2 regions of the Streptomyces sp. NPDC001002 genome follow, and region 2 is predicted to be linked to the other one. Evidence: riboswitches for the same ligand, from Rfam matches in the RefSeq annotation. Region 2 holds a riboswitch; the other holds the start of a gene.
The links. Region 2 has a riboswitch for ZMP and ZTP ahead of ACWDR3_RS17190 (bifunctional 5,10-methylenetetrahydrofolate dehydrogenase/5,10-methenyltetrahydrofolate cyclohydrolase). Riboswitches for the same ligand answer to the same signal wherever they lie in the genome.
Positions count from the first base shown of each region.

Region 1: another riboswitch for ZMP and ZTP. It lies ahead of ACWDR3_RS12665 (glycine hydroxymethyltransferase); the one in region 2 lies ahead of ACWDR3_RS17190 (bifunctional 5,10-methylenetetrahydrofolate dehydrogenase/5,10-methenyltetrahydrofolate cyclohydrolase).

Region 1 covers NZ_JBSFLV010000021.1:51,780-62,533, reverse strand. Annotated here, with positions in the region: gene ACWDR3_RS12695 (aminotransferase-like domain-containing protein) at 1-544, shown strand, start outside; gene ACWDR3_RS12690 (ATP-binding protein) at 739-3,474, shown strand; gene ACWDR3_RS12685 (hypothetical protein) at 3,446-3,853, opposite strand; gene ACWDR3_RS12680 (hypothetical protein) at 3,935-4,813, opposite strand; gene ACWDR3_RS12675 (hypothetical protein) at 4,981-5,328, shown strand; gene ACWDR3_RS12670 (glutathionylspermidine synthase family protein) at 5,336-6,523, shown strand; ZMP/ZTP riboswitch at 6,598-6,688, shown strand; gene ACWDR3_RS12665 (glycine hydroxymethyltransferase) at 6,720-8,174, shown strand; gene ACWDR3_RS12660 (hypothetical protein) at 8,205-9,002, opposite strand; gene ACWDR3_RS12655 (hypothetical protein) at 8,999-9,772, opposite strand; gene ACWDR3_RS12650 (hypothetical protein) at 9,869-10,754, opposite strand, start outside.
Region 2 covers NZ_JBSFLV010000033.1:339-11,092, forward strand. Annotated here, with positions in the region: gene ACWDR3_RS17180 (RNA polymerase sigma factor) at 1-453, shown strand, start outside; gene ACWDR3_RS17185 (CU044_5270 family protein) at 446-1,423, shown strand; gene ACWDR3_RS17190 (bifunctional 5,10-methylenetetrahydrofolate dehydrogenase/5,10-methenyltetrahydrofolate cyclohydrolase) at 1,424-2,272, opposite strand; ZMP/ZTP riboswitch at 2,295-2,378, opposite strand; gene ACWDR3_RS17195 (nuclear transport factor 2 family protein) at 2,583-2,948, opposite strand; gene ACWDR3_RS17200 (hypothetical protein) at 3,121-3,414, shown strand; gene ACWDR3_RS17205 (aldehyde dehydrogenase family protein) at 3,549-5,009, shown strand; gene ACWDR3_RS17210 (ABC transporter ATP-binding protein) at 5,027-6,781, opposite strand; gene ACWDR3_RS17215 (FAD-binding protein) at 6,862-8,208, opposite strand; gene ACWDR3_RS17220 (S-(hydroxymethyl)mycothiol dehydrogenase) at 8,435-9,520, shown strand; gene ACWDR3_RS17225 (MBL fold metallo-hydrolase) at 9,520-10,149, shown strand; gene ACWDR3_RS17230 (DUF4180 domain-containing protein) at 10,177-10,551, shown strand; gene ACWDR3_RS17235 (SDR family oxidoreductase) at 10,677-10,754, shown strand, end outside.

The DNA of each region.
Region 1 (10,754 bases), on a different contig from region 2:
CCGCTACGACCGCCAGCCCGTCGGTGCCCTCCAGGGCCTGGACCCCGACCACGTCGTGTACGCCGGCACGGCCAGCAAGGCCCTCGCCCCCGGCCTGCGACTGGCCTGGCTGATACTGCCCCCCGACCTCGCGCAGGAGGCGGTCCGCGCCAAGGGCGGCATCGACTCCTGCGGGGCGCTGGACCAGCTGACCCTGGCCCAGTTCATCGACTCCGGCGCCTACGACCGTCACGTGCGCGCCTCCCGCCTCCGCTACCGGCGCCGCCGCGACGCCCTGGTCGCCGAACTCGCCCACCGCGCCCCCCAGGTCAGCGCCACCGGCATCGCGGCCGGCCTGCACGTGGTCCTCCGCCTTCCCCCGGGCACCGAACAGCAGGCCCTCCGCGCGGCCGCCTGGCAGGGCCTCGCCATCCACGGCCTGAACCGCTACCAGCACCCCGACGCGGCGGTCGAGCGTCGGGACGCACTGGTGGTGGGGTACGGGACTCCACCGGAGCACGCGTGGTCGGGGGCGCTTGAGGCGTTGTGCCGGGCGTTGCCTTAGGGAGGGGCGGGGCGGAGATGGGACGGAGACGAGGGTGAGGGCGCGGGCGAGGACGAGCTTCGGCCTTTTCCGGAGCTTTCGTCGTATGTCCCCGTCACCCCCATGGATGCTGGACCCGAACCAACGTACGGACACGGTCCCCGAGTTGGGGTCAGGGGCCGTGGCCTCGGGGAGGGGGCGGCGTGGACGTTGTCATGTCTCCGGGACGCGGCGACGGGGCGGCGTTCCTGGGACGTACGAGGGAACTCGCTGAACTGCGCCGACGGTACGGGGAGTCGGCGGCGGGTGTCCCGCGGGTGGTGGTCGTCGAAGGACCCGCAGGGATCGGCAAGACGGCACTCCTACGGCGCTTCCTCGCCGACAGCGCGCACGGCCACGTGCTGGCGGCGGCCGGTGAGGAGAACGAGACGGAGCTGCCGTACGGCGTGCTGGGCCAGCTCCTGGGCCGCTCCGTGCACACCGACCCGCTCACCGCCGGAGCCGAACTCCTCGACCCGTTGGGGGAGTTGCAGCGCGACGAACCCGTCGTGATGGTCGTCGACGACGCGCACTGGGCCGACGCGCCCTCGCTGCGCGCGCTCACCTTCGCATTGCGCCGGCTGCGCGCCGACCGCGTCCTGTGCCTGCTCGCGTTACGCGATGTCGAGGCCCCGGGGCTGCCCGCCGGACTGCGCCGGATCCTCACCGACGACACCGCCGTACGGCTGCGGCTGGGCGGGCTCGCGGCGGCGGACCTGGTCGGACTCAGCACCCGCTATCTGACCGAGCCGCTGTCCCCGGCCGCCGCCCGGCGCCTGCGCACCCACACCCACGGCAACCCGCTGCACTGCCGGGCCCTGTTCGAGGAGGTGCCGCCGGCCGCGCTCCGGTCCGCCGCCGCACTGCCCGCCCCGCAGTCGTACACCCGCTTCGTCCTGGACCGGCTCGCCCGCTGCGGGCCGTCCGCCCGGGCGCTGGTGCGGGCCGCGGCCGTGCTCGGCGCGGACTGCACGCTGGCCCGCGCCGCCCGACTCGCGGAGGTCGCCGAGCCGCTGGCCGCGCTCGGCGAGACCCTGGCGCACGGGCTGCTCCGGGAGACCCCGCACGCCGCGCCGACCCGCATCGCCTTCACCCACCCCCTGGTCCGCGCGGCCGTCCTGCACGGACTGGGGCCGGTGCGCCGTACCGCACTGCACAGCAGGGCCGCGGCGGCCGCCGACGACGAGTTCACGCGACTGCACCACCGGGCGCTCGCCGCCTACGGTCCCGACGAGCGGCTCGCCCTCGAACTCGCCGACTGCGCCCGCCGGTTCGGCGCGGAGGGCCGCTGGGTGGAGGCCGCGCCCCTCCTCCAGTACGCGGCCCGGCTCGCCTCCCGGCCCGAAGAGCGCGGGCGGCTGAACTGCGAGGCCGTGGAGGCCTTTCTCTTCGACGGCCGGGACGAGGAGGCCGCCGCCGTCGTGACCGCGCTGCCCGACGCGACCGACGAGGCCGTACGGTGCTGCGCCCGCGGCCATCTGGCGCTGGTCGCCGGCCGCGTCGGCCAGGCGCACGCCCTGCTGGACGAGGCATGGCGGCTGCGCACCCCCGGCGCGGACCCCGGGCTCGACGCGCGGATCGCGGAACAGCACGTGATGGTCCACATGCTGTGCGGTCAGGCCGCTCGCGTGTGCCAGTGGGCCGCGTCCGCCCGCGGCCACGACGGCCGAGCGCGCTCCGGCGGGACTCTGCGCTTCATCCACCTCGCGGCCCTCGGTCAACTCGGCGCCTACGAGGAGGCGTTCCGGCTGGCGGAGGACCTGCCCGAGGCCGCTCTGGTGGGTCCCCGGGACCTCGAACTCCTCATGGGCAGGGGCACGTTGTACCTGTACACCGACCGCGCGGCCCAGGCCCGACCCGACCTGGAGCGGGTCGTGGAGCTCACCCGCCGGGGGCCCGTGCCGCTGCGTGTGATCGCCCTGGCGCTCCTCGCCAAGGCCGAATTCCTCTGCGGGGCCTGGGACTTGGCCGGCCTGCACTGGGAGACGGCCGCCTCCGTCGCCGCCGACCTCGGCCAGGGGTGGATCGCCCCCGTGGTGCACGCCGAGAACGTGCTTCTGCTCGCCGCCCGAGGTGAGTACGAGCGTGCCGAACAGCAGTTGAGGATCGCGCGCGGCCACCCCGTGGTCGAGGAGTCCGCGATGGTGGAGATCTTCGTGACGTACGGCCGTGCCTTCCTCGCCTTCGTCCGCGGTGAGCCGGCGTCGGCCGTCGACCTGCTGCGCACCCTCCTCGTCCACGAGGAACTGGACTTCACCGCCGAGCCCGGACTCATGGTCTGGCGCGATCTGCTGGCCGACGCGCTGGTGGCGACCGGCCGGCTCGACGAGGCCGAGGAGGTCCTTGCCGCGCTGGAACGGCGTGCCACCGAGCGCTCGCGCGCCTCCACGCTGGCCTCCGTGTGCCGGGTGCGCGGCACCCTGTTCGCGGCCCGCCGCGAGCCGAAGCTCGCCCGGGACGCCTTCGCCGAGGCCCTCGACCGCGCCGCCCAGGTCGGCCTGCCCTTCGAACAGGCCCGTACCGAACTCGACTTCGGCTCCTTCCTGCGCCGCACCGGCCGCCGCGCACCGGCCCTGGACCACCTGCGCGCGGCCCGGACCCGCTTCGCCGAGTTGGACGCCGCGCCCTTCCTACGGCACTGCGATCGCGAACTCGCGGCGGCGGGCCTTGCCGATGCGCGGGATCCAGGCCGCGTGGGCGCTCCGGAACGGCTGACACCGCAGGAGCACGCCGTCGCCCAACTCGCGGCGACCGGGCTGACCAACCGCCAGATCGCCCGCGAGCTGGTCCTCAGCGCGAAGACCGTCGAGTACCACCTCAGCCATGCCTACGCCAAGCTCGGCATCCGCTCCCGGGTGGAACTCGTGGCCCGAGTGGCGGCGGCTAGGGAAGGATCAGGAACGGCGGGCTGACGGCGAAGGTCGCGCCCGGCTTCTTCGTGCCGTACTTCACCGATCCGTAGGCCTGCGCGATGTTCCCCGCGTGCTGACCGAGCACGGTGCTGCTCATGGTGAACGTGAACGTGCCCACAGGGTCGGTCCACCCCTTTCCGGCCACTTGGAACTGCCCTGTCACCACTCCGGATCCGGTGAGGGGAATGAGACTGCCGTCACTGATGTCGCGCACGACGAGCGACACCCGGTACGACCCCTCCCCCTGATGCAGGGTTTCGCCCGCCTCGGCCTCCAGCACGATCTCGCCGTCCTTCTGCGGATCCAGCGTGCTGTCCGCGATCGGCCCGCTCGGCTCACGGCTGAACACCCGCACGATCTGAGCGTCGTTCGGTCCCATGACTACCCCCTGTTCGTCCTGCTGTCCGTCCTGCTCTGCCCGACCGGTTCTCCGGCCGTACGCGGAACAGTAGGAAGCCGGTCAGCCCTCGGGCCTCCGGGAAGGGCTAGGGGAAATCCCGGGGGTGGGCGGCGCCTCCCCGAACCGTGCCAACGCCAGCGCCCCCGCCACCGCCACGCAGAACCCCAGCACCGCCAGCCACACCAAGCCCTCCCTCGTGCGGTCGCCGAGCCAGATCACGCCCACCGCGGCGGGGCCGATCGTCTCGCCGATGACCATTCCGGCGGTGGCCGCCGTCACCGAACCGTGCTGGAGGGCCGAGGTCAGCAGGAGGAAGGCGGCGGCTCCGCCGAGGAGGAGGGCGTAGGTGGCCGGGTTGGTGAACAGGTCCGACGGGGCGACCGAGTCGATCAGGCGGACCGCCACCTCCACCACACCGAACCCGAACCCCGCCCCCAGCCCGAGCGCCGGCGCCCGCCCGCGCCCCGACCAGCGCCCGCCGACCAGCGCGAGCAGCAGTACCGCGACGGCGACCGCGAGCATCGCGTACTTCAGCGCGGTCGACCCGGCACGGTCCCCCTCCGCGCCCGAGGCCAGCCCCAGCATCGCCAGTCCGCCGCAGACCACCCCGACCGCGCCCCACTCCAGCCCGCTCAGCCGCACCCGCAGCAGCCGGGCCGCGACCACCGCCGTCACCGCCAGGCTGGAGGCCAGGGCGGCACCGACCGCGTAGATGGGGATCGAGCGCAGCGCGGCGATCTGGAACACGAACCCCAGCCCGTCAAGGCCGAGCCCGAGCAGATACCGCCACTGCCGCACGGCCCTGAGCAGCAGCGCCGCCTCCCCGCCGGCGCCGGTCGGGCGCGTGCCGGCCGTCTCCGCGTCGGCCTCCCGGGTGGCGACGGCCTGCAACACCGTCGCCGTACCGAAGCAGACCGCCGCACCGAGCGCGCACACCATCCCAAAGATCACAAAGTGACTGTAGGGGAGGCGAGTACGGGCGGGGTGCCTCGTGACGCGCTCTCACCGGTCTCTAGGCTGTCCGCCGAAGATCACACAGCAGCCCGACGGCGACCGGCCCAGCGCGGAGCCGTCGGATCAACGGGGAATCAACGGGGAGACGGAACATGGCGGACGCACGCAGACAACTACGCTCGGGCACGGTCGTACTCGGCGGCATGGGACTGCTCGCCGCGGCCCTCACCGCCTGCTCCTCCGACCCGGACAAGCGCTGCGTCGACCGCGACAGCTACAACCTGACCAAGGGCTACAAGGTCGTCGCCGACAAGAGCTGCAACTCCACCAGGACCTCGGCGAACGGCGCCTGGTACTACGGCGGCAAGAAGAAGGGCTCCTGGGTCGAGGGCGGTTCCTTCACCAAGCCGCGCAAGGGCTCCGGCTCCTCGGGCGGCGGCCACGGCAGCAGCGTCGATCGCGGCGGCTTCGGCAGCGGCAAGGGAAGCTCCGGCGGCTGACCGACCCATGCGACGCCACCTCATCACCCCCCGCCCCGACTGGCAGCGCACGGTCGAGGAACAGGGCCTCGTCTATCCGCTCACCCGGTATCCCGACGACTCCCTGCGCCCCTACTGGGACGAGAGCGCCTACTACTCCTTCACGCTCCCCGAGGTCGAGGCCCTGGAGGAGACCGTCGAGGAACTGCACCGCATGTGCCTGGCCGCTGCCGAGCACATGGTCTCCCACGACCGCCTCGCCGACCTCGGCATCACCGACCCCCGCCTCGCGCGGACCGTCGCCGAGGCCTGGCACCGGCGCGCCGAACTCCCTTCCGTCTACGGCCGTTTCGACCTCCGCTACGACGGCACCGGCCCGGCGAAGCTCCTGGAGTACAACGCCGACACACCCACCTCCCTCGTCGAGGCCGCCTCGCCCCAGTGGTTCTGGATGCAGGACCGCTTCCCCGGCGCCGACCAGTGGAACTCCCTCCACGAACGTCTCGTCGCCGCCTGGAAGAACCAGGCCGCCCTCCTCCCGCCCGGCGCCCCCCTCCACTTCGCGCACTCCGCCGCCGACGAACTCGGCGAGGACCTCATGACCGTCGCCTACCTCAAGGAGACCGCCGAACAGGCCGGCCTCGACACCGACTGGATCTCCATGGAGGAGATCGGCTGGGACCCCCTCTCGGGCCGCTTCGTCGACAACCGCCTCCGCTTCATCCGCAGTTGCTTCAAGCTCTATCCCTGGGAGTGGCTCACCTCCGACCGCTTCGCCGACCACGTCCTCGACACCCTCGACAACGGCGGCGGCACCGGCACCACCCTGTGGATCGAGCCCGCCTGGAAGATGCTCCTCAGCAACAAGGCCCTGCTGGCCGTCCTGTGGGAGCTGTATCCCGACCACCCCAACCTCCTCCCGTCCTATCTCGACGGCCCCCGCGACCTCGCCCGCACCACGGGCTACGTCGCCAAGCCCCTGCTCGGCCGCGAAGGCGCCGGCGTGACGATCCACGCACCCGGCGGCACGCCCTCCGCCGTCGCGGAAGAACCCTGCTGCTACCAGCAGTTGGCCCCGCTGCCCGACTTCGACGGCAACCACGTCGTCCTCGGCGCCTGGGTCGTCGAGAACGAGTCGGCCGGCCTCGGCATCCGGGAGTCGTCCGGCCTGGTCACGGACGAGTACGCCCGCTTCCTCCCGCACGTCATCCGATGAGTCAACCGCGCCGCCCGCCCTCGCTCGCATGGTGGACGCGGCACCTCCGCCCGGCGACCTCCCCGGTAGGCTGACCGGCGGGCCGTGACTGGCGCGCTGGGATGGGACCAACCATCGGGGAGCGGCCCGAGCGGAAACTGTGTGCCGTGCGCCTGGGCCGTACCGTGAACGCCGAACGCCACGTCCGGAGGTCCTGATGCCCGACAACTCTGCGCCCCTTTCTCCCGAGTCCACCGCCTTCCGCTCCGCCCTCGATGTGATCCGTGCCGTCGAGCCGCGCGTCGCCGACGCCATCGGCCAGGAGGTGGCGGACCAGCGCGAGATGCTCAAGCTGATCGCCTCGGAGAACTACGCCTCCCCGGCCACCCTCCTCGCCATGGGCAACTGGTTCAGCGACAAGTACGCCGAGGGCACCGTCGGACGCCGCTTCTACGCCGGCTGTCGCAACGTCGACACCGTCGAGTCCCTCGCCGCCGAGCACGCCAGGGAACTCTTCGGCGCCCGGCACGCCTACGTCCAGCCGCACTCCGGCATCGACGCCAACCTCGTCGCCTTCTGGGCCGTCCTCGCCCAGCGCGTCGAGGCCCCCGCCCTGGAGAAGGCCGGCGTCCGCCAGGTCAACGACCTCTCCGAGGCCGACTGGGCCGAACTGCGCCAGGCCTTCGGCAACCAGCGCATGCTCGGCATGTCCCTGGACGCCGGCGGCCACCTCACCCACGGCTTCCGCCCGAACATCTCCGGCAAGATGTTCGACCAGCGCTCCTACGGCACCGACCCCACCACCGGCCTCATCGACTACGAGGCCCTGCGCACCTCCGCCCGCGAGTTCCAGCCGCTGATCATCGTCGCCGGCTACTCCGCCTACCCCCGTCTCGTGAACTTCCGCATCATGCGCGAGATCGCCGACGAGGTCGGGGCGACCCTGATGGTCGACATGGCGCACTTCGCCGGCCTCGTCGCCGGCAAGGTGCTGACCGGCGACTTCGACCCGGTCCCGCACGCCCAGATCGTCACCACCACCACGCACAAGTCGCTGCGCGGCCCGCGCGGCGGCATGGTCCTGTGTGACGACTCCCTCAAGGACCAGGTCGACCGCGGCTGCCCGATGGTCCTCGGCGGTCCGCTCCCGCACGTCATGGCCGCCAAGGCCGTCGCCCTGGCCGAGGCCCGTCAGCCCTCCTTCCAGGACTACGCCCAGCGCATCGTCGACAACTCCCGTGCCCTCTCCGAGGGGTTGATGAGCCGCGGCGCCACCCTCGTCACCGGCGGCACGGACAACCACCTCAACCTGATCGACGTCACCACCTCCTACGGCCTCACCGGTCGCCAGGCCGAGGCCGCGCTCCTCGACTCCGGCATCGTCACCAACCGCAACTCCATCCCCGCCGACCCCAACGGCGCCTGGTACACCTCCGGTATCCGCATCGGCACCCCCGCCCTGACCACCCGTGGCCTCGGCACCGCCGAGATGGACGAGGTCGCCGCCCTCATCGACCGCGTCCTCACCACCGCGGAGCCCGGCACCACCAGCAAGGGCGCGCCGTCCAAGGCCCAGCACGTCCTCGACCCCAAGGTCGCCGACGAGATCTCCCACCGCGCCACCGACCTCGTGGCCGGCTTCCCGCTGTACCCGGAGATCGACCTGGGCTGAGGCCCGAGGTCCGACGGGGCGCACCGCACCTCACACGTCGAGGTCGATCAGCTCATGTCGTGGCTCCTCCCGCGGCGGTCCGGCTCCCTGCCGGGCCGCCGCGCGGTGTATCAGCAGCGTGCCCCCTGCACCGACCGCGAGCCCCACGGCGAGCCCGGGCAGCGTCCACCAGACACCACCTCGGCCGAGGCCACTCGCGCCCTCGCCGGTTCCGCCCCCGGGGCCACTCCCACGCCCACTCGCAGGCCCGTCCCCGAGCCCATCGAGTACGCCCTGCTGCTCCAACCGCACGAACACCGAGGGCGGCGCCCGATGCCAGCGGATGTCGTCGTCCTCCACATCCGGCGCGAGGTCGCTGCGCACCCAGGGCGAACCGTCCGCCGCGACGAACAGTTGGTCCTGCCGCTCCACCGCCACATCACCGCCCGGCGCCCGGTCGGTCTGCGGCCAGCCTCCGACGCCCGACAGCCCCCAGATCACCGTGAAGTCCACCGGCGGATACCGACCCTCGGTCCACTCCTCCGGCACCCGCTCCGTCCCGGTGTACGTCGGCCGCAGCAACTCCGACAGCCGGGCGAACGCGGGCTCTCGGGAACGCAACGCCATCGTCCGGCCCGTCCCACCCGCGATGATCACCGCCGTGTCGGGGCTGTCCCGGCCCTGCGTTGGAGCCCCCGCCGGTACCAGGACCTCAGCGCCAGCGCCAGTCCCAGCCCCCGCGCGTACCGCCGCGTGGGCCGTAGGCACCCCGCACAAGCTCACCGCCACCCCCACCACCGGCAACAACGCCGAGACCCACACCGTCGACCGAATCCCGCGCCCCCTCATACGTCCCGCAGCTCCTGCCTGGGACCCGACTCCCGTCCGCCGCGCCACCGACCCGACGGCAGCCGCGACGCCAACGGGCGCCGCACCAGCACCAACCCCGCTCCGGCCGCCGCACCCGGCAGCGTCCACCACCAGTTGGACCACCAGCGGGTGCCGTCGGGCCGGCCCGGCAGGCCGGCCGACACGGTGGTCGTCGATGTGTCCGGTACGTCGGTCGGCACAGTGGCCGGATCCGGGGTCGGCTCCTCGGACCGCCACGGCTCCGGGAAGATGCCCCCGTAGCCGCCGTCGCCCGAGGCCTTGCCCATCACGCCCAACTTCTTGAGCAGAGACCGCAGTTCGGCGGGACGGTCGGCGCGGTGCCAGTAACCGTTCGGCGTTTCCGGCATGTTGGCCGCCGTGTGGATCCAGACGGCATGGGACCCGGAGTCGACAGGGAAGACCCGGTCCACGCGCCAGGGCGACATGTCGTGGGCCATCCATGTGACGTTGATCTGGCGCGCGTTCGCCATCTCGACCTCGGGCGGCTGGTCCCGCTTGCCCATGTCCGCCGGGCCGAGCAGCTGTTGCAGTGTGCCGTACTCCTTGTCGGAGTAGTACAACCCGGTGGCCTGGCCGCTGCTCGGCGAGGTCACCAGCACGCTCGTCGGTCCGCCCGCCGAAGCCGACGACGCGACCCACGTCATCAGGACCAGCGTCACCGCCAACGCGCCTGCCAACACCGCCAGTTCACGGACCCGGCCCCGCCACTTGTTCCGCCACCCGTGCATCCCGTCCCCCAACCAGTCGTCCCCTCGACCCGTCCCCGAGCCGCATGTCACTTCTGGTACACCGCCCGACCCGCCGGGGTTCCCACTCCGACCGCACTAATTCGTGGAGCCGTCGGCAGACATCCCGCCAGCCTTCTCCAGCTCCTTCGCGATCTCCACCGCCCGCGTCCTCGACGCCACCCCCTCCAGCCGGAGCGTCACCTCGTCCAAGCCGGCCCGGTGCATCCACAGCAGCGTCGGCCCGGCGGTCCGCTCCTTGCGGGTGAAGCGGGTGCCGTCCGCGTCGATCAGCCAGAAGCTCAGCAGATGGGGGCGGGGGAACCACAGGGCGTAGTCCTGAAGGCCGTCGGTCGAGGTCTCCTCGCCCAGCGGGACCCACTCCGGCTGTTCCCTCGCGGTCTTGGCGAAGGCGAGGTCCAGTGGGTTCGGCATCTCGTCCAGCCGGACCGTGTGCCCGTCCTCGTGCCAGCACAGGCTCACCAGGAACCGTCCGTGCGGCTCACCGGTCACCGCCACCGCGTCCGGGACGCCCAGCGCCTTCGGCACCAGCGGCTCGAACCCGGCACGGCGCTCCGCCTGCCCGAGCGACACCGACCGGCCGCAGCCGGGCACCTCGGCGCCGGGGGAGGGCACCGCCGATGGGTCGTACCGCACCTCGACCCCGCCGAAGTCGAACCAGTCGAAGACCGCCGCCCGCACCGGAGGTGTGAGCACGAGCACCGTCAGCAGACCGCACAGCAGGGCGGTCAGCGAGCGCCAGCGCAGCCGCGTCCAGTGCCGGACCGACCGCAGGCGGGCGCCGACCGGCCGCGGCTCGGGGACCGGGGTCGGCAGCTGTTCGGCGAGTATCTGGCCCAGCACCCGCTCGACCATCGTCTCGGAGTCGTCGGCGCCTCCGGTGCCGGGCGCGTCCAGCGACCGGCCCAGCGCCTTCAGCTCCTCCGGCAGCCGCGCGGAATCCTCCCGGGTCCGGCCCCGCTCG
Region 2 (10,754 bases):
GAGGTGTTCACGGTCGCCTGGCGCCGCCGGGCCGACCTGCCCGGGTCCCCGCTGCCCTGGCTGTACGGGGTGGCACGGAACTGCCTGGCGAACGCGGTACGCGGGTACGGACGAAGGCGACGGCTGGTCGACCGGCTGGGCAACGACGAGACCGCGCACGGCCGTCAGGTCGTGGCCAGCCCCGACACCGAGGCCCCGGGCGCCTGGGTGCACGAGGCACTGTCCCGGCTCTCCGAGGCCGACCGGGAGGTGCTGCGCCTGACGGCGTGGGAGGAACTGGGCATCGACGAGGTCGCCGTCGTCCTCGGTTGCGGGAACCGGGCCGCCGCGATGCGGCTGCACCGGGCCCGGCGCCGGCTCAGAGCCGAGATCGACCGCATCCGCCCCGACGCAACTCGCCCCGACGCACTCCGTCCCGACGCCACCCTGACCAAGGAACACGGCCATGGCTGACGACCTCGACCTCGACCTGCTGCGCCGCGCCAACCCCATGCCGGTCGACGGCCCTCACTACGGCGACGGCCCCCTCGACCACAACGCCGAGCGCCGCCTCAACCGACTGCTGCACGAACGCCCCGCCGCGCGCCGCCGCACCCGACTCCTGTGGAGCCTCGCGGCAGCCGCCGTCGTCGCCACGACCGCGCTGACCTTGCTGCTCAGCGGCCCGAGCACCGCGCCCGCGGTCGCCGCCCCCCGCCCGCTGGTCGTCCAGGCCGACTCCACCCCCGTGTCCCTGCGTCAACTGGCCGAGCTGGCCCGGGCAATCGCGACCGACGACTCGCCCCGGCTGCGCAAGGGCACGCACGCCCAGTCCTGGAGCCTGGGCATGAGCGACGACAAGCCTCCGATCACCCTCCCGCAGGAGCGCGTCGTGCGCTGGAAGGCGGACGGCAGCCACACGGAACTCGTGGTCGCGACCGACCCGCGCCATCCCGGCCGACCCGTCCTCAGCGACGCGAACGGCGAACCGCACCTCGTCGAGGACGGCCACGTCATCAACCGCCAGACCTATCCGCCCAGTTGGAGCGACGCCCCGCCCGAGTCGCCACCTCCGCACGACCCCGAGAAGCTGCGCGCCTACCTGACGGAGGCCACGTACACGCACGGCACCATGACCACCCCTCAACTCCTCGACGCGGTCGGGGTGTTGCTCGACAACTGGACGCTCGGCGCGGCCGAGTCCGCGGCGCTCTCCGAGTTGCTGGCCGACGCCGAGGGACTGCGCCCCGCCGGCCAGGTGACCGATCGCCTGGGCCGGCACGGACAGGCCTACGTGTACGACGGGTCCGGCTACCGCCGCATGCTGATCATGGACCCGTCCACCGGAGCCGTCCTCGGCCTGGAGACCGTCTACACCGAAGCCATGCCCGAGTACGGCGTGAAGGCGGGCGCGGTCTCGGACTACAGCGCGTGGATGCGCTGATCACACGCCCAGTTGCCGGGCGGCGGCGTCGACGGTCTGCTCCAGGAGTGTGGCGATCGTCATCGGACCGACCCCGCCCGGCACCGGAGTGATGAGACCGGCACGCTCCACGGCCGAGTCGAAGTCGACGTCACCCACGTTGCCCGGGTTGTAGCCGGCGTCGATGACGACGGCGCCGGGCTTGATGTCCGCCCCGCGGATCAGCCTCGGTCGACCCACGGCGGCGACCACGATGTCCGCCTCACGAACCACGTCCGAGAGGTCCTTCGTCCGGGAGTGGCAGTACGTCACCGTCGCGTCGCGGGCGAGCAGCAGCATGCCCACCGGCTTGCCGAGGATCGCGCTGCGGCCGACGACCACGGCCCGCTTGCCGGACGGGTCGACCTCGTACTCGTCGAGCAGCCGCAGGATGCCGCCGGGTGTGCAGGACACGAAGCCCGGCAGGCCGAAGCTCATCGTCGCGAACGAGGCGAAGGTGACGCCGTCGACGTCCTTCTCAGGCGCGATCGCCTCGAACGCGGCCCGCTCGTCGATGTGTTCGCCCATCGGGTGCTGCAACAGGATGCCGTGCACCCCGGGGTCGTCCGAGAGGCCGCGCAGGGTGGCGACGAGTTCCTCGGTGGTCGTCGCGGCGGGCAGGGCCACGTGGCGGGACTCGATGCCCGCCTTGCGGCTGCGGTTCTGCTTCATCCGTACGTAGGTGACGGAGGCGGGGTCCTCGCCGACCAGGACCGTCGCGAGACAGGGTGCGGTGCCGGTGCGCTCGGTGACGACGGCGGCCTTCTTGGCGGTGTCCTCGACGATGCGCCGGGCGAGGGAGGTGCCCTCCATGAGACGGGCCTGAGACATGATCCACTCCTGGGCTGGATGACAAGATCGCCCAGGCGCACGGCAGTTGCTCCGCGAGGCCGCTCCCCGGTGGTGCTCCACCTCAGCGCCAGTCACGGCCCGCCACGAGCCTAACGTCTGCGGACGGCGCGCGGTGTCGCGGGGAGGTGGCGAGGCCGGGCCGCTCTCAGTACCGACCGCAGAACCACGACGGAGACGTGCCGGCCCGCCGTGGCGGCCGGGCGTCGACGCCGCGTCCTGCCCAGCGCGGTCCGTGCGGAGAAGGTCCAGGTCAGCCGGGAGCTGATCTGGACCCGTGCGGTTCTCCCGCCTACTCGTCCCATGCCTCGATCATGATCTGTTCGGAGATCCTGCCGTCGCGCAAGGTGATCATCGACTCGGACAGGACGCGCATCCCGTCCGGGTACCGGCAGGACTCGCTGTAGGCCGCGCTGTCGCCCTGGACCACGCACCTCTCCAGCTTGTGCGTCATGTCGCGGCTGTAGACGTCGCCGAGCATCCGGCCGATCGCGTCGCGGCCGTGCAGGACCGTGGGGTTGCTGGGCTGACTGTTGCGGTTCACGACGCGCAGTTCCGCGTCCTCCGCGTAGAGAGACAGAAGAGTCTCCGGAGTGTGTCCTTCGATGCCCCGGCGCAGTGTGTCGGTGTCGAACGCCGGGCGTGCCGCCGTGCCCATGGTGACCTCCCTGAAGGGCCGCGGCCCGGGAGGGGTACGGGCCGCGGAGGACCTCACCTCCGAGCCTCCTCCGCCCCGGCACGCTCGGCAAGCGCAACCGCGCGCTGGGCCTGACGGGTGAGGGACGCGCGCCGACCGTGACCGTCGGGCGGCGACCGGCGTTGCTGAAAGCATGATCTCAACACGACGTATCGTCGCCGCCGTTGGTCTCGCCGCCGGTATCACCGGTCTCGCCGCGCCGATGGCGGGCGCGGCCGAGGCGGCCGCTCCGGACGCCGGGAAAATCAACCCGATCGCCACGCTCGACTCGCTCACCGTGAGCGACATCCCGGAGCAGCACAAGTCGGCGATCCCGCGGCCGTCCGGCCAGCTGCAGCAGCTGAACAAGCTCAACGACCTCAACCAGCTGCACCAGGTCACCGACCTCGCCGCCCCCGTGACCGGGCTGCTCGAGGGCATGGAGTAGTCGGACGCACGTCGTACGTCCCCGTCAGGGCCGCCCGGAACACCGGGCGGCCCTTGACATTGCCCGAGTCGAATCGCAGTCTTTCGACCAGAATGTGAATGCAATTTCACCTGGCGAACGCAAAGGTGCGTACGATGCCCATCACCCGTGACCTGTTCATCGGCGGCAAGGACGTGCCCGCCGCCTCCGGCCGGACCGCCGAGGATGTGAATCCGTACACCGGCGAGGTGTACGCGACCGTGGCCGCCGCGAGCCCGGAGGACGTACGGCGGGCCGTGGACGCGGCCCACGCCGCCTTCGAGGAGTGGGCGGCGCTGGCGCCCTTCGCCCGGCGGGCGATCTTCCTGAAGGCCGCCGACCTGCTGGACGCCCGCGGTGAGCAGGTCGCCGAGCTGATGGCCCACGAGGCGGGCGGCACCCGGCCCTGGGCGTACTTCAACGTGGCGCTGGCCGCGAACATCCTGCGCGAGGCCGCCGCCGCGATCACCGCACCGCGCGGCGAGGTGCTCAGCGCCCAGGAGCAGGGCGCGCTCGGGCTCGCCGTGCGCGAACCGCTCGGCGTGGTGGCCGCGTTCGCGCCGTGGAACGCGCCGGTGATCCTCGGCGTACGGGCCGTCGCGGCGCCCCTCGCGGCCGGCAACACGGTCGTCGTCAAGCCCAGCGAGGACGCGCCGCTCGCCTGCGGATTCCTCGTCGCCGACGTGCTGCGCGAGGCGGGGCTGCCCGACGGCGTGCTCAACGTGGTCACCAACGCCCCCGAGGACGCCGCCGAGATCGCCGAGGCGCTCATCGCCGACGAGCGCGTGCGGGCGGTCAACTTCACCGGCTCCACCAACGTCGGCCGCATCATCGGCGAGCACGCGGCCCGTCATCTCAAGCCCGCCGTACTGGAGTTGGGCGGCAAGAACGCCGTGCTCGTCCTCGCCGACGCGGACGTGGACTACGCGGTCGACGCCGTCACCTTCAGCGTGTTCATGAACGCGGGCCAGATCTGCATGTCCGGCGACCGGATCCTCGTGCACGAGTCGCTGGCCGAGGAGTTCACCGCCAAGTTCGCCGCGAAGGTGGCCTCGCTGCAGGCCGGTGACCCGTCGGACCCGCACACCGTGGTGGGCCCGTTGGTGAGTACGTCGGCGGCGCGGCGGGTGGCCGGGCTCGTCGGGGACGCCGTGGCCAAGGGCGCGAAGGTCGTCGTCGGCGGGGGCGAGCCCGCGGAGGCCGTGCACCCGGCGACCGTACTGAGCGAGGTGCCCAAGGACGCCGATCTGTACTACGCGGAGGCGTTCGGGCCGGTCTGCGTGCTCGACACCTTCGCCGACGACGCCACCGCGGTGGCCGCCGCCAACGACACCGACAACGGACTGACCTGCGGAATCATCACCGAGAACGCCACCCACGGACTGGCCGTCGCACGCCGGATCCGTACCGGCATCGTGCACATCAACGACCAGTCGGTGGCCGACGAACCGCAGGCCCCCTTCGGCGGCGCGAAGGCCTCCGGGTACGGGCGGTTCGGCGGGCGTTGGGGCATCGAGGCGTTCTCCAACACCCGCTGGGTGACCATCGCCACCCAGCAGGCGCACTACCCCTTCTAGGGCTCAACGCCCAGGAATCAGCCCGCCGTCGCCAGGAACTGCGTGGCCGCCAGCTCCGCGTACAGCGGGTCGGCGGCCACCAGTTCGCGGTGGGTGCCCACGGCCCGTACCCGGCCCGCGTCCATCACCACGATCCGGTCGGCCGTCGTCACCGTCGACAGCCGGTGCGCGACGACCAGCACCGTGGTCGTACGGGCTACATCGGTGACCGTGTCGCGCAACGCGGCCTCGTTCACCGCGTCCAGCTGCGAGGTGGCCTCGTCGAGCAGCAGGAGCCGGGGGCGGCGCAGCAGGGCGCGGGCGATGGCCACGCGCTGCCGTTCGCCGCCCGAGAGCTTGGTGCCCCGGTGGCCGACCAGGGTGTCAACTCCCATGGGCAGCTTGGCGATCAGGCCGTCCAGGCGAGTCGTCTTCAGCACCTTGGTGAGCGCGTCGCCGTCCGCCTCCGGATTGCCCAGCAGCAGGTTGTCCCGCAGCGAGCCGGACAGCACCGGCGCGTCCTGCTCGACGTACCCGATCGCGGAGCGCAGTCTGGGCAACTCCCAGTCGTCGAGGGGGAGTCCGTCGAGGGTGATCGTGCCCGACTCGGGGTCGTAGAACCGCTCGATGAGGGAGAACACCGTCGTCTTGCCCGCGCCGGACGGGCCGACGAACGCCGTCATGCCCTGGGCGGGGACGGCGAACGTCACTCCGTGGTGGACGTAGGGCAGGTCGTCGGCGTACCGGAAGCGGACGTCGGTGAAGGCGAGCGCGGCCGGTTCGGCGTCGGTGGTGGGCAACGGGGCGGGCTCGGCCGCCGGTTCGGCGGGCAGGCTCAGTGCCTCCTGGATGCGGGCGAGGGCCGCGGCACCAGTCTGGTACTGGGTGACCGCGCCGACCACCTGCTGGATCGGCTGCATCAGATAGAAGACGTAGAGCAGGAACGCGACCAGGGTGCCGACGTCGATGGCCCCCGTCGCGACCCGCGCCCCGCCCACCGCGAGCACCGTGATGAAGGCGATCTGCATCGCCAGTCCCGCCGTATTGCCCGCCGCCGCCGTCCACTTGGCGGCCCGCACGCTCTGCCGCCACGACTCCTCGGCGGCCTCGTGCAGGGTGCGCTCCTCGCGGTCCTCGGCGCCGGACGCCTTGATCGTGCGCAGCGCGCCCAGGATCCGCTCCAACGAGGCACCCATCACGCCGACCGCGTCCTGCGCCTGTCGGCTCGCCCGGTTGATGCGCGGGACGATCACGCCAAGGACCGTCCCCGCGCAGACGACCACGGCCAGGGTGACCCCGAGCAGCACCGGATCGACCAGGCCCATCATCACGATGGTCGCCACCAGCGTCAGCCCGCCCGTGCCCAGGCCCACCAGCGAGTCGGTGGTGACCTCGCGCAGCAGGGTGGTGTCGGAGGTTATGCGGGCCATCAGGTCGCCCGGCTCGCTGCGGTCGACGGCCGTGATCCGCAGCCGCAGCAGATACGACGACAGGGCGCGCCGCGCGCCGAGCACCACCGACTCGGCGGTGCGCCGCAGTACGTACGAACCCAGTGCGCCCAGCGCGGCGTTGGCCACCACGAGCGCCGACATGGCAAGCAGGGCACCGGTGATGGTGCGGTCGTGCGAGAGGTCGTCGATCAACCCCTTGGCCACCAGCGGGAGCAGCAGTCCGGTGGCGCCGGTGAGCAGCGAGAGCAGGGCGCCCGCGAGCAGCGTCCACCGGTGCGGCCGGACATAGGCGAGGAGCAGCCGCCAGGCGGGCGGGTCGGGCCGTGTCTCTGCGATGCTCACTGCGCTCCTTCGACAGGCGGGTGAGCATTCAGGCTACGTCGGCGGACACCTCGGCCGTTGCCCCGCCCGGTGGTTGGCCGTCACGGCCACATGCCGTACCCCCTGGTCAGGATGCGGTTCGTGTCGTGCAGGGCCTTGGCGCGGACCAAGTCCTCCCAGACCGGGCCGTAGTGGGCCCGCCAGCCCTCCGGCGTCATCGGCAGCGCGCCGACCGGGTACAGGACTCCGCCGACGGCCCTGGCCCGCTCGTAGACGGCTCGGTTCGCGGTGAGCAACTCGCCCACCACGTCAGGGCGTTCGGGCGGTGCCGTGCGCATCAGCGAGAGCAGGCAGAGGAGTTCGCCAGGCGGCCGGCGCAGCAGCGGAGTGTGCAGGGCGCTGCCGGTGAGGGGGCGGAGTTGGACGGTTCCGCCGCCGCGCAGCCCGTCCTGCGCGCTCTCCGCGAGCACGGACGGGACGAAGGAGACCGCGGCCTCCTCAGGGAGCAGCAACGTGAGCCACGGGTGCGGGTGCTGCCACTCGCCGGTGGCGCGCAGCAGCCGTTCGTCGCGGTCGAGGCGGTACAGGTACTCCGCGTAAGGGAGGTCCTCCATCTCCGCCGTGTCCTGCTCGTGGTCCAGGTCGCCGACGAACAGCCCGTCGTCGAGGGGGAGTTGGCCGTCGTGCGGGGCCACCGCCTCGATCATGTACCGCCAGCCGCCGTCGGGCGCGGGCCGGGCCTCGCCCACGACCTGGCTGAAGCGGGCGTCCCGGGCCAGCCGTCGCTGGTCGGCGAAGAACGTGCCGGGGGTGGGGTGGTGGAGACGGTAGCGGCGCACCTGGGGCGGCGCGGGCACCAGCCGGAGCGTGGCCCGGACGATCAGCGCGCACTGGCCGAGCCCCGCGAGCACGGCGTGGAACAGCTCCGGTTCGACCTCGGGCGAGCACACCACGCACTCGCCGGTACCGGTGACGACCTCCAGCTCCCGCACCCAGTCGGCGACCAGGCCGAAGCGGTGGCTGGAGCCGCCGAGACCGCCGGTGCTCAGCACCCCGCCGACGCTGCTGCCCAGGTGGTCAGGGAGCACCGGCGGCGCGAGACCCTCGGCGAGCGTGGCACGTACGACATCCCGCCACAGGGCGCCCGCGCCGGCGGCCAGCGTCCGCTCGGCGGGCATGCAACGCACCTCGTCGAGCGCCGTCATGTCGACCACGTAGCCGTCGTCGGCCTGGCTCTCGCCGTACAGGGACTGGCCGGCGCCGCGCGCGGACACCGCGAGGCCGCGCGGTCCGGCGAAGGCGACGAGTTCGCGGACGGCGCCGGCGGACCGGGCCGCGAGGACGCCACGGGGACGGGAGCCCACGATATGGCCGAAGTCGGCGGAGACGCGGCGCAGGGCCTCGTCCTCGGCGGGCGTCGCGGGAATGATTCCGGGCGTGCTGTTCATGCCGCGCTCCTGCGGGACTGGCTGTTCGGCCCCCGAGGGGAGAGCCGTGCTGGAATTGCGCTCGTCAACCTACGCAGACCCGGTGCGAGCAGGGACGATTCATAGCGAATTCTTGCCGGGGTCATGAAAAGCCGGGCCAAGGAGGCCGTTCCTTACCGTGCCGCTCCTGATCAGTTGCACGTAGGGTCGAAAGCACGGTTGTCGGTCGACGAAAGGGGTCCTCACCATGGCGCAGGAAGTACGTGGCGTGATCGCACCGGGCAAGGACGAGCCGGTACGGGTGGAGACGATCGTCGTGCCCGATCCGGGTCCGGGTGAAGCGGTCGTACAGATCCAGGCCTGCGGGGTCTGTCACACCGACCTGCACTACAAGCAGGGCGGTATCAACGACGACTTCCCGTTCCTGCTCGGCCACGAGGCCTCCGGCATCGTGGAGTCCGTCGGCGAGGGCGTCACCGATGTCGCGCCCGGCGACTTCGTGATCCTCAACTGGCGTGCCGTGTGCGGGAACTGCCGGGCCTGTCTGCGCGGCCGCCCCTGGTACTGCTTCAACACGCACAACGCCAAGCAGAAGATGACGCTCACCGACGGCACCGAACTCTCCCCGGCCCTGGGCATCGGCGCCTTCGCCGACAAGACGCTCGTCGCGGCGGGGCAGTGCACCAAGGTCGACCCGTCCGTCGCCCCGCAGGTGGCCGGACTGCTCGGCTGCGGAGTGATGGCCGGCATCGGCGCCGCGATCAACACCGGGAACGTCGGCCGTGGGGACACGGTCGCGGTCATCGGCTGCGGTGGCGTGGGCGACGCGGCGATCGCCGGGTCGAACCTGGCCGGGGCCGCGCGGATCATCGCCGTGGACATCGACGACCGCAAACTGGAGACCGCCCGCACCATGGGCGCCACCCACACGGTCAACTCCAAGGAGACGGACCCGATCGAGGCGATCCGCGAGCTGACCGGCGGCTTCGGCGCCGACGTCGTCATCGAGGCGGTCGGCCGCCCGGAGACGTACAAGCAGGCGTTCTACGCCCGTGACCTCGCCGGGACCGTGGTGCTGGTCGGCGTGCCCACCCCGGAGATGAAGCTCGAACTGCCGCTGCTGGACGTCTTCGGACGCGGCGGCGCGCTGAAGTCCTCCTGGTACGGGGACTGTCTGCCCTCCCGCGACTTCCCCCTGCTCATCGATCTCCATCTCCAAGGCCGCCTGGATCTGGGTGCGTTCGTGACCGAGACGATCGAACTGACCGACGTGGAGAAGGCCTTCGAGCGGATGCACCAGGGCGACGTCCTGCGTTCGGTGGTGGTGCTGTGATGACCGCGCGCATCGAACACCTCGTCACCTCAGGGCAGTTCACCCTCGACGGCGGCACCTGGGACGTCGACAACAACGTGTGGATCGTCGGCGACGACCACGAGGCGATCGTCATCGACGCCGCGCACGACGCCGACGCCATCCTCGAAGCCGTCGGCGACCGGCGGCTCGTGGCCATCGTGTGCACCCACGCCCACAACGACCACATCGACGCGGCGCCCGCCCTGGCCGACCGCACCGGCGCCCCCATCTGGCTGCACCCCGACGATCTGCCGCTGTGGAAGCAGACCCACCCCGACCGGGACCCCGACGCGCACCTTGTGGACGGCCAGGTCATCGAGGCCGCCGGCGCCGACCTGCGGGTGCTCCACACCCCGGGACACGCACCGGGCGCGGTCTGCCTCTACGACCCCGCGCTGGCCACCGTCTTCACCGGCGACACCCTCTTCCAGGGCGGCCCCGGCGCGACCGGCCGCTCCTACTCGCACTTTCCGACGATCATCGACTCCATCCGTGACCGCCTGCTCACCCTGCCGCCCGACACCAAGGTCCTCACCGGCCATGGCGACGGCACCACCATCGGCGCCGAGGCCTCGCACCTGGAGGAGTGGATCGCGCGCGGGCACTGACCCGGTGGGCCATTACGATCACCTGACATGACCACCAACACGCTCGTCACCCTGCACGGAGTACGCGTCCTGCGCGTCGCCGCCGAAGGCCCGCCGCTCGACGGTGAACAGTCCGCGCTCGACCTGATCGGCGACGCGATGGGCCAGGAGGCCGAACTCGTGGCGGTGCCCGTCGAGCGGGTCGCGGACGAGTTCTTCCGGCTGCGGTCCGGGGTGGCGGGCGCGGTCACGCAGAAGTTCGTGACCTACCGGCAGCGCCTGGTGATCGTCGGAGACGTGTCCCGGCACGTCTCCGAGAGCACCGCCCTGCGTGACTTCGTGCACGAGACCAACCAGGGCGGCCAGGTGTGGTTCCTCGCCGACGAGGACGCGCTCGACGCGAGGTTGCGTCCGGCCGGGTGAACGCCCGCAATGATGTGAACCCGCGCGATCAGGCGAACGCGCGCGCATAGGCGACAGAAGATGTCCGGCTTTCCCGAGATCCTCGACGCAGAGGCACACACGCATCGGGAAACGGGAGGTCGGACATGTCCGCGCAGACGAAGGACAAGGCGCCGCTCAAGGGCAAGATCGCGCTGGTAGCCGGAGCCACGCGAGGCGCAGGG